3 regions of the Leclercia sp. G3L genome follow, and region 2 is predicted to be linked to each of the others. Evidence: predicted binding sites of a transcription regulator. Region 2 holds the regulator's gene; each other region holds the start of a gene.
The links. The regulator PurR, encoded in region 2, represses purine synthesis genes. The targets are predictions, from matches to a motif close to CANGCAAACGTTTGCNTG.
Positions count from the first base shown of each region.

Region 1: the regulator PurR is predicted to act here: its motif matches at 1,778-1,795, upstream of purM (phosphoribosylformylglycinamidine cyclo-ligase).
Region 3: the regulator PurR is predicted to act here: its motif matches at 1,044-1,061, upstream of purL (phosphoribosylformylglycinamidine synthase).

Region 1 covers NZ_CP088265.1:2,473,209-2,476,491, forward strand. The annotation lists gene purN (phosphoribosylglycinamide formyltransferase) at 40-681, opposite strand; gene purM (phosphoribosylformylglycinamidine cyclo-ligase) at 678-1,715, opposite strand; gene LRS40_RS13265 (6-phospho-beta-glucosidase) at 1,995-3,283, shown strand, end outside.
Region 2 covers NZ_CP088265.1:3,943,900-3,947,182, reverse strand. The annotation lists gene punR (DNA-binding transcriptional activator PunR) at 1-849, shown strand, start outside; gene purR (HTH-type transcriptional repressor PurR) at 846-1,871, opposite strand; gene LRS40_RS20380 (YnhF family membrane protein) at 2,167-2,256, shown strand; gene LRS40_RS20375 (MFS transporter) at 2,421-3,283, shown strand, end outside.
Region 3 covers NZ_CP088265.1:2,404,721-2,408,003, forward strand. The annotation lists gene mltF (membrane-bound lytic murein transglycosylase MltF) at 1-879, opposite strand, end outside; gene purL (phosphoribosylformylglycinamidine synthase) at 1,148-3,283, shown strand, end outside.

The DNA.
Region 1 (3,283 bases), 1.5 Mb from region 2:
CCGTAGGCCCGTGCAAGCGTAGCGCCGCCGGGCAAAAAACTACTCTTCCGCCGCATGTCCTTGCGGAGGTAACGGCGCGCCGTCCAGCCAGGCGGCGCCGTCGCGCATTTCCAGACGGCCATCAACAAACCAGCTCACCACCAGCGGGTAGATGGCATGCTCCTGAGCCTGAACCCGGGCGGTGACGTCATCTTCGCTGTCGCCTGCAAACACCGGCACTTTCGCCTGCAGGATCACCGGGCCGCCGTCCAGTTCGTCGGTGACGAAATGGACCGAGGTGCCGTGCTCCTCGTCGCCGTTATCCAGCACCTGACGGTGGGTATTCAGGCCGGGATATTTTGGCAGCAGGGAAGGGTGGATGTTCAGCAGACGTCCGGCATAGTGCGCCACAAACGCCGGGCTGAGGATCCGCATATAGCCCGCCAGCACCACCACATCCGGGGCGTAGGCGTCGATCTCCTGCACCAGCTCGCGGTCAAAGGCCTCGCGGCTGGCAAACTGGGAGGCGCTGAGCGCATGGGCGGCAATGCCCGCCTCGCGGGCACGCTCAAGGCCGAAAGCGTCGGCCTTGTTACTGAATACTGCGCGGAGGGTGCCGTTGATTTTCTTCTGTTTGCAGGCATCGATGATAGCCTGCAAATTACTTCCGTTACCGGAAATGAGCACCACTATGTTTTTCATTCAATGACCACACGCTGTTCGGAATCAGACGCTTTGATGATACCGATTTTCCACGCGTTTTCACCTTTCGCCTGCAGCAGCGCCAGGGCATTGTCCACTTCGCTGGCCGGCAGGGCGATCAGCATCCCTACGCCGCAGTTGAAGGTGCGATACATTTCGTGATCGCTGACGTTACCGGCATCCTGCAGCCAGTTGAACACCGCCGGCCACTGCCAGGATGACTCATCGATCACGGCCTGGGTGTTGTCCGGCAGCACGCGCGGAATGTTTTCCCAGAAACCGCCGCCGGTCAGGTGGGCGATAGCGTGAACGTCCACGTTCTCGATCAGTTCCAGAATGGATTTCACATAGATGCGGGTCGGTTCGAGCAGATGATCGGCCAGCGGTTTGCCTTCCAGCTCGGTCGTCAGCGGGTCACAGCCGCTCACTTCGACAATTTTACGCACCAGTGAATAACCGTTGGAGTGCGGACCGCTGGAACCCAGTGCAATCAGCACGTCGCCGTCGGTCACTTTGCTGCCGTCAATGATCTCTGATTTTTCGACAACGCCCACGCAGAAGCCGGCGACGTCGTAATCTTCGCCGTGATACATCCCCGGCATTTCAGCGGTTTCACCGCCGACCAGCGCACAGCCAGACTGCAGGCAGCCTTCCGCGATACCGCTGATCACGCTGGCTGCGGTGTCGACGTCCAGCTTGCCGGTCGCGTAGTAGTCGAGGAAGAACAGCGGCTCAGCGCCCTGAACCACCAGGTCGTTAACGCACATGGCGACAAGGTCAACACCGATGGTGTCGTGGCGTTTCAGATCCATTGCCAGACGCAGCTTGGTGCCCACGCCGTCAGTGCCCGAGACCAGAACCGGTTCACGGTATTTTTGCGGCAGCGCGCACAGGGCGCTGAATCCTCCCAGCCCACCCATGACTTCAGGGCGGCGGGTTTTTTTAACTACCCCTTTGATACGGTCAACCAGCGCATTACCTGCGTCAATATCCACACCGGCATCTTTGTAGCTGAGAGAAGTTTTGTTGGTCACGGCTCAAGTCCCCACGCGATTGCATTGCGATAGTAAGAAAAATCGGCGCAATTCTAACAGTCCAGGCAAACGTTTGCGAGCCCATTCTGCAACAGAAAAAAGCGCCTCTGAAAATCCAGAGAAAATCGCACTCTGGCGCACAAACTTGAACCCGTTCACGAAAATGAAACCGGGTACATTCTTATTCTTGCAACCCCTTCGCTGAATGCACATCATTTCACTGAAACCGGTTTCTGTACTCTTTTTTGCCGATAATTAACGCTGAATGAGGGATATCGCATGTCAGGATTCAAAGAGGGTTTTCTGTGGGGCGGCGCGGTGGCGGCGCATCAACTTGAAGGCGGCTGGCAGGAGGGCGGGAAGGGCCCGAGCGTCGCAGACGTAATGACCGCAGGCGCGCACGGCGTTCCGCGCGAAATCACCGACGGCGTGCTGCCGGGCAAAAATTACCCCAACCATGAAGCCATCGATTTCTATCACCGGTACAAAGAAGATATCCAGCTGTTCGCGGAAATGGGCTTTAAATGCTTCCGTACCTCGATAGCCTGGACGCGGATTTTCCCCAAAGGCGACGAACAGCAGCCCAACGAAGCGGGCCTGCAGTTTTACGACGATCTGTTTGACGAGTGCCTGAAGCACGGCATCGAGCCGGTTATTACCCTCTCGCATTTCGAAATGCCTTATCACCTGGTGAGCGAATTCGGCGGCTGGCGTAACCGCAAACTGATCGACTTCTTTGTGCGCTTTGCCAGCGTGGTGTTTAAGCGTTATCAGCACAAAGTGAAGTACTGGATGACCTTCAACGAGATCAACAACCAGGCCAACTTCCACGAAGATTTCGCCCCGTTCACCAACTCCGGCCTGAAATATCAGCTGGGCGAAGATCGCGAGCCGGTGATGTTCCAGGCGGCGCACTACGAGCTGGTAGCCAGTGCTCTGGCGGTAAAAGCCGGGCGTGATATTAATCCGTCCCTGCGAATCGGCTGCATGATTGCCATGTGCCCGATCTACCCGCTGACCTGCGCCCCGGACGACATGATGATGGCGATGAACGCCATGCATCGCCGCTACTGGTTCACCGACGTACACGTCCGCGGCGCCTATCCGCAGCACCTGCTGAACTACTTCGCCCGTCGCGGTTTTGATCTTGATATCACCGAAGAGGATAAAGCGGCGCTGAAACAGGGCTGTGTGGATTACATCGGCTTCAGCTACTACATGTCGTTTGCCACCAAAGCGACGGCGGATAATCCGCAGCTGGATTACGACGAAAGCAAAAGCCTGGTCTCCAACCCGTATGTGCAGAAATCGGACTGGGGCTGGCAGATTGACCCCGTTGGGCTGCGCTACTCCCTGAACTGGTTCTGGGATCACTATCAGCTGCCGCTGTTTATTGTTGAGAACGGTTTTGGCGCCATCGACGTGCAGGAGAGCGACGGCACGGTGAACGACCAGTACCGCATCGACTATCTCAGCGCCCATATCCGTGAGATGAAGAAAGCGGTGGTGGAAGACGGCGTGGATCTGATGGGCTACACCCCATGGGGTTGTATCGATCTGGTCTCTGC
Region 2 (3,283 bases):
GTTCCGTCCGCCATCAGCTACACCGTGCGTCAACTGGAAGAGTGGCTGGCGGTGCCGCTGTTTGAGCGGCGTCACCGTGACGTGGAGCTTACCCCTGCCGGGATGTGGTTTCTGAAAGAGGGACGGTCTGTTATCAAAAAAATGCAGATCACCCGCGAACAGTGCCAGCAGATTGCCAACGGCTGGCGCGGACATATCTCCATTGCGGTGGACAATATCGTCCGCCCCGAGCGTACCCGACAGATGATTGTCGATTTTTACCGCCACTTTTCGGACGTCGAGCTGCGGGTGTCCCAGGAGGTCTTTAACGGCGTCTGGGACGCGCTGGCGGACGGCAGGGTGGAAATGGCGATCGGCGCCACCCAGGCGATCCCGGTCGGGGGGCGCTATGCGTTTCGCGATATGGGTACGCTGAGCTGGATCTGCGTGGTCGCCAGCCATCATCCGCTGGCCGCCATGGAAGGGCCGCTCAGCGATGATACCCTGCGCAACTGGCCCTCGCTGGTGCGCGAAGACACTTCCCGCTCGCTGCCGAAACGCATCACCTGGCTGCTGGATAACCAGCGGCGGATCGTCACCCCGGACTGGGAATCGTCAGCCACCTGCCTCTCGGCCGGGCTGTGCGTGGGGATGGTGCCGGTGCACTTTGCCCGTCCGTGGATCGACAGCGGCAAATGGGTGGCGCTGTCGCTGGAAAATCCCTTCCCGGATGCGGCGTGCTGCCTGACCTGGCAACAAAACGATATGTCACCGGCCCTGGCCTGGCTGCTGGATTATCTGGGAGACAGTGAAACGATGAACCGGGAGTGGCTGCGGGAGCCAGAGGTACTGACTCCCGGAGAGGATTAACGGCGGTAGTCGCGGAACGGTCCGTCCGCGACGGAACGGCGTTCAATCAGGCGCGGATGCACCTCAATGGACTGGGACTCTTCACGCTTGTTGACGATGCGGTCCAGCAGCATGTTGAAGGCGGTCTCACCCAGCGAATCTTTCGGCTGGTGAATGGTGGTCAGCGCCGGGGTAAAGAAGCGGGCGTTGCGCACGTTATCATACCCGATCAGCGAAACGTCCTGCGGGACGCGCAGGCCCATCTCATCGGCGGCACAGAGTGCACCCATTGCCATAATATCCCCGCCGCAGAAGATGGCGGTCGGACGCGGGCTCTGGGAGAGGATCTGCTGCATGGCGCGGTAGCCGGACTCCGGCTCAAAGTCGCCCTGCACGATCCAGTTTTCCGGCACCGTGATTAACGCCTCTTCCATCGCTTTCATAAAGCCCGCCAGACGCCCGGCCCCGGTGTTGCGCTCCAGCGCTCCGGGGATCACGCCGATTTCACGGTGGCCGCGTTCAATCAGATAACGACCGGCCATGTAGCCGCCTTCGAAGGCGTTATCGATTACCGAGTCGGTAAAGTCGGCCTTCGCTTCGCCCCAGTCCATCACTACCATTGGAATATTGCGGTACTCTTCCAGCATGGTGAGCAGGGATTCCGGGTATTCGGAACACATCACCAGCAGACCGTCGACGCGCTTCTGCGCCATCATCGACAGATAGGCCCGCTGTTTTTCGAGGCTGTTCCAGGCGTTGCCGAGGATCAGGGTGTAGCCTTTCTGGAAGCAGTTCTTCTCTACTGCTTCAATAATTTCTGCGAAATAGGGCGCTTCGCTGCTGGTCGCCAGCAGGCCGATCGATTTGGTGTGATTCACCTTCAGACTGCGGGCCACGGCGCTGGGAGAGTAGTGCAGCTCTTTAATGGCCGCCCAGACGTTGTTGCGGGTCTCTTCCGCAACAAAGCGGGTTTTGTTAATAACATGTGATACGGTTGTAGTGGAAACGTTTGCGCGTTTCGCCACGTCTTTAATTGTTGCCATCAGATGTCACTCCAGACCATATCTAAGCTCCTGAAAAACCAATAGGTAAACGTTTGCCTTCACTCGCCCTAATTGCGCAATTTGAATTGCGGTACGCCGGGAAAACGACACAGGACGTCAGGAGGGGGTCAATGGCCGGTACGCTAATAAATTTAGCGTGGAATTTTGTCTTATCTTGGCCAAAAGGGGAAGAGCAAAAACCGATATCAATCTAAATCCAGCAAGATTTTTACCCTGAACTGTGTAAAAATGAGCAGGCTCACTCTTAATAGGGTGATTAAAAGGAGAAAAATTGATGAGTACCGATCTTAAGTTTTCGCTGATTACCACCATTATTGTTCTGAGTCTGATTGTTGCCAGCGGTCTGACGGCGGCACTGCACTGATTGATGCGGGAGAGGTCAGCTCTCCCTCGTTCCTTCCGCTGATTGTTACGCGCCCTGCAAAAATCTTTTGCCAAATTGTTAACTTCTCATTTTTTGTGATTGGTGTCATGCTTTCGCCTTCATTGTTCTGTGTCGCCTGACGACACGGTGTCTGGAGTTGAAGTATGAGAATCAATTTTCCGCTGCTGGCCCTGGCCATTGGCGCCTTTGGTATCGGCACAACCGAATTTTCCCCGATGGGCCTGCTACCGGTTATTGCCCGGGGGGTAGATGTCTCTATTCCCGCTGCGGGCATGCTGATCAGCGCCTACGCCATCGGCGTGATGGTGGGTGCGCCGCTGATGACCCTGTTGCTGTCCCATCGCGGGCGTCGCAATGCGCTGATCTTCCTGATGGCGATCTTTACCGTCGGTAACGTCCTGTCGGCGCTCTCGCCGGATTACACCACCCTGATGCTGTCGCGTATTCTGACCAGCCTGAACCACGGCGCCTTCTTTGGCCTCGGGTCGGTAGTCGCCGCCAGCGTGGTGCCGAAGCATAAGCAGGCCAGCGCTGTCGCCACCATGTTTATGGGCCTCACCATCGCCAATATCGGTGGGGTGCCGGCCGCAACCTGGATGGGCGAAGCGATTGGCTGGCGGATGTCCTTCCTGGCGACCGCGCTGCTGGGCGTGGTTTCGATGATTGCGTTGTTCTTCTCCCTGCCGGCTGGCGGGGCGGGCGAAAAACCGGAGGTGCGCAAAGAGCTGGCGGTGCTGCTGCGTCCGCAGGTGCTGTCTGCCTTGCTGACTACCGTCCTCGGAGCCGGGGCGATGTTCACCCTCTATACCTACATTGCCCCGGTGCTGCATGACATCAACCAGGCGACTCCGGCCTTTATCACCGCCATGCTGGTGCTGATTGGCGTCGGTTTTTCCATTGGCAACTACCTGGGCGGCAAGCTGGCGGACAAATCCGTGAGCGGCACCCTGAAAGGCTTTTTACTCCTGCTGATCGTCATCATGCTGGCTATTCCGTGGCTGGCGCG
Region 3 (3,283 bases), 1.5 Mb from region 2:
CGGCTTCAGATCCGGCAGCACGTTATCCACGGCGCGCAGGAAGCTGCGGGTATCGACATAGTCAAAGTCATCCCCGTGGCCGAGGTATTTCTCCTCCAGCCGCGCAAGGGTGCCGTCCTCATTCATCCCGTTGAAGAAATCGAGCATCGCGGCAGAGAGCGTCTGGTCGGCATCAAGGGGGCTGAACCAGGTGACGGGCTGCTCGTCAGTGACGTCCAGCGCCACCGCCAGCTCCGGGTGGACACGCTGGAACAGGCTAATGGCCACCGAATCAGCGATGGTGTAAGGCAGTTTGCCGTCGGTGACCTGCTCCAGCAGCGCCGTGGTGCCCTGCTTCTCATCCACCGTCCAGTTGAGGTTAGGGTACTTCTTCTCTTTCAGCGCCCGCAGGTCGTCGATTACCACATGCCCCGGTGCGACGGTGAGCTGTTCTGCTGTCAGACCGGCAAGGGTGCGCGGGCGCAGGCTGCCCACGCGATAGACCAGCTGCTGTGAGACAGAGTAATAGGTGGGGCCCGGCTGATAGTTCTTGCTACGTTCGCTGTTATAGACCAGCCCGGCGGCCAGCAAATCGGCATCGCCATTATCCAGGTCGTCAAACAGCTGACTGATGTTCTGGCGTACGGTCACTTTGAGCTTTACGCCCAGGTAGTCTGCAAAGTGCTGCGCCAGTTCGTAATCCAGGCCAATCACTTTATTGTTGATCGCGCTATAGGTCAGCGGTGAGGACAAGGTACTGACGCGCAGCTCCCCCCGCGCCTGAATAGCGGCGATGCGGTTTTCGGCTTTGCTGAACCAGGGGATTGAAGGCCACAGGGCCGCTGCCAGCAGCAAGGTCACTATGCCGATGAACAGATAATTAATCTTTAATTTTTTCAATAAGTTGATTCTATGTGCTGTGTATTGTTCTGGTTTATGTGGGCCATAGTAAAAACAAGTATTACCAAAGATTTCGCGGCATTTTGCGCAAAGTAACGCCACTTGGCAACTTATTAGCGGGAGCTGCAACATCTCCTGCTAAATGACAACGTCGATTTTATTACGACGCAAACGGTTTCGTCGGCGCGCAGGATCCACTATAATGGCGCCCGTTTTCCCCCCTTGCGCACACTGTAAGCGCCTCCGGCGCTTCGAAGACGAGAGACTTATGATGGAAATTCTGCGTGGTTCGCCTGCACTGTCTGCCTTCCGTATCAACAAACTGCTGGCACGTTTTCAGGCGGCCGACCTTCCGGTAAGCAATATTTACGCTGAGTATGTCCATTTTGCTGACCTGAATGCTCCCTTAACGGCAGAGGATTTAGTCCGGCTTGAGCGCCTGCTGAAGTACGGCCCAAGCCTGAGCAGCCATACCCCGAACGGTAAACTTCTGCTGGTTACGCCTCGTCCGGGCACCATCTCCCCCTGGTCTTCTAAAGCAACCGACATCGCCCGCAACTGTGGTCTGAGCCAGATTGATCGTCTGGAGCGCGGCGTGGCGTATTACGTTGAAGCCTCCACTCTGACCGACGCCCAGTGGGCCGTTGTGGCAAGCGAACTGCACGACCGCATGATGGAGAGCGTGTTTGCCTCTCTGGATGACGCACAGCAGCTCTTCTCCCACCATCAGCCTGCGCCAGTCCAGAGCGTGGACCTGCTGGGTGAGGGCCGTCAGGCGCTGATTGACGCCAACCTGCGTCTGGGCCTGGCGCTTGCCGAAGATGAAATCGACTACCTGCAGGACGCGTTCGTTAAGCTGAACCGCAACCCGAACGACATCGAACTTTATATGTTCGCGCAGGCCAACTCCGAACACTGCCGCCATAAGATTTTCAACGCTGACTGGGTTATCGACGGCGAGCAGCAGCCGAAGTCGCTGTTCAAAATGATCAAAAACACCATGGAGAAAACCCCTGACCACGTGCTGTCTGCATACAAAGACAACGCCGCGGTAATGGAAGGTTCCGAGGTGGGCCGCTTCTTCGCCGATCGCGAAGCAGGGCGCTATGACTTCCACCAGGAGCCTGCGCATATCCTGATGAAAGTCGAAACGCATAACCACCCGACGGCGATCTCGCCATGGCCGGGTGCCGCAACCGGCTCCGGCGGCGAAATCCGTGACGAAGGTGCCACCGGACGCGGGGCTAAACCAAAAGCGGGGCTGGTGGGCTTCTCCGTCTCCAACCTGCGTATCCCGGGCTTTGAACAGCCGTGGGAAGAGGACTTCGGTAAGCCGGAGCGCATTGTTACCGCCCTGGACATCATGACCGACGGCCCGCTGGGCGGCGCGGCATTTAACAACGAATTTGGTCGTCCGGCCCTGAACGGTTACTTCCGTACCTACGAAGAGAAAGTGGACAGCCACAACGGCGAAGAGCTGCGCGGCTACCACAAACCGATCATGCTGGCGGGCGGGATCGGCAACATCCGCGCCGATCACGTGCAAAAAGGCGAGATCGTCGTCGGTGCTAAGCTGATCGTGCTGGGTGGCCCGGCGATGAACATCGGCCTGGGCGGCGGGGCGGCTTCGTCGATGGCCTCCGGTCAGTCTGATGCGGATCTCGATTTTGCCTCCGTACAGCGCGACAACCCGGAGATGGAACGTCGTTGCCAGGAGGTGATCGACCGCTGCTGGCAGCTGGGCGATGCCAACCCAATTCTCTTTATTCACGACGTGGGCGCGGGCGGTCTCTCCAACGCCATGCCGGAGCTGGTGAGCGATGGCAACCGCGGCGGCCGCTTCAACCTGCGCGACATCCTGAGCGATGAGCCAGGCATGAGCCCGCTGGAGATCTGGTGTAACGAATCCCAGGAGCGCTACGTGCTGGCCGTTGCACCGGATCAGCTGCCGCTGTTCGACGAGCTGTGCCGCCGCGAACGTGCGCCGTACGCGGTGATCGGTGAAGCCACCGAAGAGATGCATCTCTCCTTAAGCGATACCCACTTTGACAACCAGCCGATCGATCTGCCGCTGGACGTGCTGCTGGGCAAAACGCCGAAGATGACCCGCGACGTACAGACCCGTAAAGCCAGCGGCAAAGCCCTCGACCTGCAGGGTGTGACCGTTGCCGAGGCGGTTAACCGCGTTCTGCATCTGCCGGCCGTGGCGGAAAAAACTTTCCTCGTCACCATCGGCGACCGCACCGTGACCGGCATGGTTGCCCGCGATCAGATGGTAGGTCCGTGGCAGGTGCCGGTGGCGAACTGCGCGGTAACCACCGCCAGCCTCGACAGCTACTACGGTGAAGCGATGGCCTTGGGCGAACGTTCCCCGGTTGCGCTGCTGGACTTCGCGGCCTCTGCC